Lacibacter sp. H407: one gene and its partner. The protein of the gene in region 1 binds, or shares a complex with, the protein of each later gene. Links are inferred from orthologs where the notes say so. Each region holds a gene or a part of one and is shown in the gene's direction. Other genes may lie near its edges. The genes, in order: uvrA and mfd.

Region 1 (3,730 bases):
CAATGCCGTTTTGCTCACTTATCGTAAAACGAAACTCATCATGTTCTTCTGTAACTGCTGAGCCTTTTCGCATATCATCATCATCGTATTGGATTCGCCCAAGCGTGTATCCATACTCGTTTCGTATAAACTGAAACAGCTTATTAAACATTCGTTTCCCAATGAAAATACTGCGTTTGATGTGACCGCTTTCTAAACGAAAGCTTTCAGTGGCGGGACTCAATTTCAACGTAAAGCGATGTTCCGCCTGTCCATCATGAAGGATCATGGGAACTGCGTTGTAAACTGTAATGCTCATAACTGTATAAGTTTTGTAATCGTTGGTTGGCTCAAAAACCACGTAAAAGTTAGTGTGAACAGCTGCAATTCAAAACAGAAATGGCCTTGAGTTTTCCACATAACAAAAACTTAATATTGAGAATTTTCCAGACTGTGGAAGCATCAGCGTATTTGCAACAAGCTCGCCTCCACAGACAATCGATTGAAAACCATCTATTGACGATTCCTGAAACCTAATAACTTTAGTAAAGGATTTCACGGTAAATTCGCTTCCCGGCAGTTTACATGCCAAAAGAGAAAAAATATGAGCGATACAGTGAATGATCAAATAGAAGTTTCAGGGGCACGGGTACATAACCTGAAAAATATTGATGTAAGTATTCCGAAAAACAAACTGGTAGTAATTACCGGTATCAGCGGCAGCGGCAAATCATCTCTTGCATTCGATACCATTTATGCTGAAGGACAGCGACGCTATATGGAAACATTCGGCGCTTATGCCCGCCAGTTTGTGGGCGATATGGAGCGGCCCGACGTAGATAAGATCACCGGCCTCTCTCCTGTTATTTCAATCGAACAGAAAACGACCAATAAAAATCCACGTTCAACAGTTGGAACCATTACTGAGGTGTATGATTTTTTGCGATTGCTTTATGCAAGAGCCAGCGAAGCTTATTCGTACAACACAGGGAAGAAAATGGTGAAGTGGAGCGAAGAAGAAATTGTAAGTAATATCCTCGATCGTTTTGATGGACAAAAAATTTCTTTACTCGCCCCATTGGTAAGAGGACGAAAAGGACATTACCGTGAATTGTTTGAAGATATCCGAAAGAAAGGATTTGTAAAAGTGCGGATCGATGGGGAGATCAAAGATATTGCTCCAAAGATGCAGCTCGACCGTTACAAGATCCATGATATTGAAGTGGTGGTTGACCGGTTAAAAGCAAGTGATGATTTTAAACTTCGCATTAGCCAAAGCGTACAACAAACGTTGAAATTGGGGAAAGACCTCATGCTGATTGAAACAGAAAAAAACGGCGTTATTTCTTACTCCAAACAATTGATGTGTGAAGATACCGGGCTGAGTTACGAAGAACCATCGCCCAATGCATTTTCATTCAACTCTCCTTATGGTGCATGCCCTACCTGTAAAGGATTGGGCAATGTGTACACTATTGACATGGAACTTGTACTTCCTGATCAAACATTAACTGTGAAAGAAGGTGGTATTGCACCATTAGGTGCAGAGCGTGATGCAAGTGTGTTTCAACAGGTAATTGCATTTGCAAAAAAATACAAGATCAAATTAGATGTACCTGTAAAAAATATTCCACAGGAGCAACTCGACTTGCTGTTGTTTGGCGATAAAAATATCAGTCCCACTTTGGAAGTAGATGTAAATGACGAAACACTTCCATTGGAATATACCGGTAGTTACGAAGGCATTATTCCCATGTTAAAGCGTTGGTTTGCGTCGCCGCAAAGTACCGAAGGCCTGCGTGACTGGGTAACGCAATTTATGACGCTCAAAACATGTGGCAGTTGCAACGGAGCAAGATTAAAAAAAGAAAGTCTTTGGTTTAAAGTTGAAGACCGGAACATCTCTGAATTAAGTGACTTGAATCTTGATAATCTTGCCGCCTGGTTTGATGGACTGGAACTACGCATCAGCAACAAACAAGCGGCCATTGCAAAAGATGTGTTGAAAGAGATCAGGGAACGACTTCAGTTTTTATTGAATGTTGGTTTAACCTATCTCACACTAAACCGTCCCAGCCGAACATTGAGCGGTGGTGAAAGTCAACGTATAAGATTGGCTACGCAGATCGGATCGCAACTGCAAGGCATCACTTATATTTTAGATGAGCCAAGCATTGGTTTACATCAGCGGGACAATCATCGTTTGATCGAAGCATTAAAAAACCTGCGTGATGTTGGCAATAGTGTGTTAGTAGTGGAGCACGACAAAGATATTATGCTGGCAGCCGATCATTTGATCGACGTGGGGCCGCAAGCCGGTAAACATGGTGGTACAATTGTGTCAGCAGGTTCACCAAAAGATGTATTGCTTTCGCACAGTGATACTGCGAAATATCTCAATGGTGAAAAATCAATTCCTGTTCCCGGCGAACGCAGAAAAGGAAATGGAAAATTTATAGAGCTGAAAGGTGCAACAGGTAATAACCTTCGAAATGTAAATACCAAATTTCCATTGGGAAAACTCATCGTTGTTACCGGTGTAAGCGGAAGTGGTAAGAGTACACTCATCAACGAAACACTTTACCCTATTCTCAGTAAATATTGCTACGATTCAAAAGCTAATCCAATGCCTTACAAAAGCATCAAAGGATTGGAACATATTGATAAGGTGATTGAAATTGATCAGTCGCCGATTGGCCGTACACCACGAAGCAATCCTGCAACGTACTGTGGTTTCTTTACGGAGATCAGAACATTGTTCTCTGCAGTACCCGAAGCAAAGATCAGAGGTTACAATGCAGGGCGTTTTTCATTCAATGTAAAAACAGGGCGTTGCGATGTGTGTGAAGGCGGTGGTATGCGTGTAATCGAAATGAACTTTTTACCCGATGTGTATGTGCATTGTGAAAAATGTAATGGCAAGCGCTATAACCGTGAAACTTTAGAAATTCGATACAAAGGAAAATCAATTGCCGATGTATTAGATATGACGGTGGAAGAAGCCGTTGAGTTTTTTCAACCAGTTCCTTATCTCTATCGCAAAATAAAAGTGCTGGAAGATGTGGGGCTGGGTTATATCACACTCGGCCAAAGTGCCGTTACACTAAGTGGTGGTGAAGCACAACGTGTAAAGCTATCAACCGAACTTGCAAAAAAAGATACGGGTAAAACATTTTACATTCTCGATGAACCTACAACAGGTTTACACTTCCAGGATATTCAACATTTGTTGGATGTGCTGAATAAATTAACTGACAGAGGAAATACAGTGTTGGTAATTGAACACAACATGGATGTAATTAAAGTGGCCGATCACATTATTGATCTTGGACCGGAAGGTGGTGATGGTGGCGGACAAATTCTATTTGAAGGAACGCCTGAAGGACTTGTAATGTGTAAAGAAAGTTATACCGGTCAGTTTCTCAAAGCAGAGTTATAACATCTATAAAAAAATAGCCCCCCGACCAAGGGGGGCAACAGGATAGAGTACGGACCAAGAGAAACACAGCAATGCATGGTAAAATAAATATCGGTCACTGGTATCAGGCTCTCTTCCAAACAAGAAAGCTTTTGAGTAGGTACGGACTAACATTTACTGCATACGTTGCCAAAATCATAATTGATCAGTCTTGGTTTACACATGGAATAAAAAATTGAACAAAGCATGGTGAAATAAATATCGATCGTTGGTTCTCTTTTTTTCGCTTTTACCAATATTAGACAACATCGGAAAAAGGGGTACGGATTAACG
Region 2 (4,312 bases), 2.0 Mb from region 1 along the record:
TTACGCCCACCTGGTATAACTGCGAAAACTGTGGTGTTGTTTTCATCCGCACCTGGTATGTATTATCCGGCAAATAGGTGAGCAGTTCAATACCCATTGAACGCAATGCCTGTTGTTGACCGGCTGTTACCGGTTTCTCAAAAGAAAGCAAAGTATACGTCCATTGACCAATCTTCCCCTTTCTTAATTCAGCAGAAAGCGTTTCGGCCTTCATGTTGTCTTTGATCAACAGGTCGCCACTTTTTAAATGAAGTGTGGTAACAGTTTTTTGGGCAACAACAAACTGTGCACATAGCAACAATAAACTAAACAGAAATGATTTGATCATAACAGATTTTCGATCGATGGAATGGGAAGCTGGAGTGAAACAACTACGATGTAGCTGAAAAGATGGTTGGCAGTGCTTCATGGACTTGGTTTTAACAGATTTGGATTGACTTCAAAAATAGGCTTTCTTTCCCGAAAATGAAAGCTTATGCAGGGTTTTCGTTTCATTTTGACGGACTCGTTTAATTGCCTGTTCCTGTTGTATATTTGCCGCCTGTGAATTTTGAGTTGTTGCAGAAGAAATTTAATGATGATCCCCGCCTTTTTCAACTGGCGGACAGGCTTTCTTTTTCCCAAACTCAACGGATCTATCTCAAAAACCTGTTGGGAAGCTCATCACAGTTCGTAGCTGCTTCGGTTTTCAATCATTCTTCGCTGGAGCAATTCAATCATGTGTTTATCGTAAACGATGCCGAAGAGGCCGCATACTTCCACAATTCACTTGAGAGCATCACGAAGGAACTCAACCTGTTTTATTTTCCTTCTTCCTTCAAACATCAAAAGAATTTTCGGCTGCTTAATTCGTCGCATGTAATGTTGCGTACAGAAACGTTGACGAAATTTTCTATGCCTACGGGCCAACGTGTTGGGGCCATCGTTACTTACCCAGATGCATTGTTTGAAAAAGTGGTGTTGCCCAAAAAACTGCAGGGCAATATGCTGCTCATTAAAACCAACGACACATTGGACGTTGAGAACATGATGGGCTTTTTGGTTGATCTTGGGTTTGAACGTACAGATTTTGTTTATCAGCCCGGACAATTTGCAGTACGAGGCGGCATCCTCGATATTTATTCGTTTGGTAATGAAAAGCCTTATCGTCTTGAATTGTTTGGCAATGATGTGGACAGCATCCGCATTTTTGATCCTGAAACGCAATTGAGTGAACGACGTTTGGCGCAGGTGAGTATTATCCCGAATGTGGAAACTCAATTTGAAAGCGGCGAGAAGGTTTCGTTGTTTGAATTTTTACCGGAGAACACCATTGTGTGGGTGAAAGATTTTGATGTGATGAAAGAACGATTGCTCACTATGGAAGAAGACATGGAGCAGTTTTTGAAATTACCGGTTTCAAAACAGGAGCGTGACGATGATGAGCGATTGGAAAAGATCGATCTGAATGAACAGGATTTTATTACTGCTGCAATTGTTGAAGAACAGATACAGCAACATCATACCATTGAGTTTGGCTACGAGCCACACTTGTTAAATACAGTTGAGGAAAGGAACAGGTTTGAACTTGCTTATAACACCAAACATCAACCTGCTTTCAATCGTCAGTTTGAATTACTCATTAGTGATCTGAAGAGTTGGGGTGCGAAAAAATTTGAAACATTCATTTTTGCTGAGAACCCAAAGCAGCTCGAACGCCTGCACAGCATCTTTGCAGATCTGAAAGCAGAGATTCCTTTCACGCCAATTGCATTGGCAATTCATGAAGGATTTATTGATGAGGATTTGAAAGTGATCTGCTATACTGATCATGAAATTTTTCAGCGTTATCATAAATACAAAGTCAAGCAGGCATATAATAAAAGCAAGGCACTTACAATCCGTGCATTAAAAGAATTACAACCCGGCGATTATGTAACGCATATCGATCATGGTGTGGGAACCTACAGTGGGTTGCAGAAGATAGAAGTGAATGGTGTAATGCAGGAAGCGGTGCGTTTGATCTACAAAGACAGTGATATTTTGTATGTGAACATTAATTCACTGCATAAAATTTCAAAATACACGGGCAAGGAAGGAAGTGTGCCGAAGATCAACAAGCTTGGCAGTGATGCATGGCAGCGATTAAAAGAAAAGACCAAGACGAAAGTAAAAGAGATTGCTTTTGATCTTATTCAGCTATATGCTCAGCGTAAGGCACAACAAGGATTTCAACACACACCGGACAGTTATCTGCAAACAGAACTGGAAGCATCGTTTATGTACGAAGACACGCCTGATCAAAGTAAAGCAACAGCCGATGTGAAGAAAGATATGGAAGCGCCATCGCCCATGGATCGTTTGGTGTGCGGTGATGTAGGCTTTGGTAAAACGGAAATTGCTGTGCGTGCTGCTTTTAAAACAGTGTGCGATGGTAAGCAGGCAGCTATCATGGTTCCTACTACCATTCTTGCATACCAACACTACAAAACATTCCAGGAGCGATTGAAAGATTTTCCTGTTACGGTTGATTATGTGAATCGTTTCAAATCAGCGAAGGAGAAAAAGGAAACCTATCAAAAATTGCAGGAAGGCAAAGTTGATATTATCATAGGTACACATGCATTGTTAGCCAAAGATGTAAAGTTTAAAGAACTTGGTTTGTTGGTGGTAGATGAAGAACAAAAGTTTGGTGTGGGGCATAAAGAGAAAATCAAAACGTTAAAGACGAATGTTGATTCTCTTACACTAACGGCAACTCCTATTCCACGTACGTTGCAGTTTAGTTTGATGGGTGCAAGAGATCTGAGTATTATGAATACGCCGCCACCAAACCGTCAGCCCATACAAACCGAAGTGCAGGTGTTCCAGGAAGATTTTATCCGTGATGCGGTTTATTATGAAACAGAACGTGGCGGACAAGTCTTCTTTATTCATAATCGAATTGCAGGTTTGGCTGAAATGGCGGCTATCATTCAACGCTTGTGTCCTGACCTCAGCATTGGTTTTGCACACGGACAAATGGAAGGTCATGATCTTGAAGAACGAATCTTTGATTTTATCGGGAAGAAATATGATGTATTGGTTTGTACCAACATTGTTGAGAGCGGAGTTGATATTCCCAATGTGAACACCATCATGATCAACAATGCGCATCAGTTTGGTTTAAGTGATTTGCACCAGTTGAGAGGAAGGGTAGGACGTAGTAACAAAAAAGCATTTTGTTATTTGCTGGCTCCACCAATGAGTACATTGCCGAACGACTCTCGAAAACGTTTACAAACTCTCGAACAACATAGTGAGTTGGGCAGCGGTTTTCAGATTGCCATGCGTGATTTGGATATTCGTGGTGCAGGTAATATGCTGGGTGGTGAGCAAAGTGGTTTCATGGCAGAGATCGGGTTTGAAATGTATCAGAAAGTATTGGACGAAGCCATCCGTGAATTGAAACGCACCAAGTTCCGTGAATTGTTTAAAGACGAAATTCAGCAACAGGAAAACTATGTGAAGGATTGTGTAATTGATACTGATCTTGAAATTTTGATCCCTGATGCTTATGTTGAAAGCATTGCTGAACGTTTGAGTTTATATACAAGGTTAGATAACTGTGAAACAGAAGCCGATCTTGTGGAGTTTCATAAAGAACTCATTGATCGTTTTGGTCCTATACCTCCACAAGTGGAAGATCTGTTTACGACTGTCCGTTGCCGTAGGTTGGCTGTAGAGCTGGGCTTTGAAAAAATGACCTTGAAAGAACAAACCCTTCGCTGCTACTTTATCAATAACCCTGATTCACCTTATTTTGAATCAACCGTGTTCCAGGGTATCATGCAGTTTGTGCAAACCTCACTCAACAAAGCACAACTGAAACAAACCGGCAAACTGTTCCTCTTGGTTGTTCGTGATATGGAAGGTATGGAAGCATTACTTCGCCTGTTAACCCGTATGCATGCAGCCGTAATTGAAAAACCGGTTACCGCCTAAACACGCTGTCATCGACAGAATTATCCATTTCGTCGCAAAATGGAAAACTTTCAACTGAATAAATAAGTACTTTGTAAGTATGAGCAGTAAATGGAGTACACGTAAATGGGTGGTCATTGGATTACATATTTTATTTTGGGCATTGTTCCTTGCCGCTCCTTTTTTATTGCGCCCGGTTGGAGATGTAAATAAATCACCACATTCTGAAGAGCAGCTTTACGGCATGTACTATCTGCATTTTCTGAAGAATATCCTTTGGATTGCCCTGTTTTATGTGAATGCTTATTTTCTGATCCCATCAATTTTTTATCAAAAAAAGTACAAGCGCTATACGCTTATTATGCTTTCT

Evidence for each region.
Region 2: the proteins of uvrA (region 1) and mfd are in contact, whole or in part, in a crystal structure (PDB 4DFC), measured with the Escherichia coli proteins. The link is inferred for Lacibacter sp. H407 from one-to-one orthologs.

What each region holds. Positions count from the first base shown.
Region 1 is NZ_JBBKTU010000001.1:2,498,177-2,501,906, reverse strand. The notes cover bases 215-3,618. They hold uvrA (excinuclease ABC subunit UvrA), read left to right. Parts: upstream 215-583; coding sequence 584-3,418; downstream 3,419-3,618. Other genes in these bases: WG989_RS10945 (hypothetical protein), read right to left, coding at 215-298. Also shown: more of WG989_RS10945, read right to left, coding at 1-214. UniProt on the Escherichia coli protein: The UvrABC repair system catalyzes the recognition and processing of DNA lesions. UvrA is an ATPase and a DNA-binding protein. A damage recognition complex composed of 2 UvrA and 2 UvrB subunits scans DNA for abnormalities.
Region 2 is NZ_JBBKTU010000001.1:536,936-541,247, reverse strand. What follows is about bases 178-4,163. They hold mfd (transcription-repair coupling factor), read left to right. Parts: upstream 178-543; coding sequence 544-3,963; downstream 3,964-4,163. Other genes in these bases: WG989_RS02300 (sensor histidine kinase), read left to right, coding at 4,043-4,163; WG989_RS02310 (S8 family serine peptidase), read right to left, coding at 178-328. Also shown: more of WG989_RS02310, read right to left, coding at 1-177; more of WG989_RS02300, read left to right, coding at 4,164-4,312. UniProt on the Escherichia coli protein: Couples transcription and DNA repair by recognizing RNA polymerase (RNAP) stalled at DNA lesions. Mediates ATP-dependent release of RNAP and its truncated transcript from the DNA, and recruitment of nucleotide excision repair machinery to the damaged site.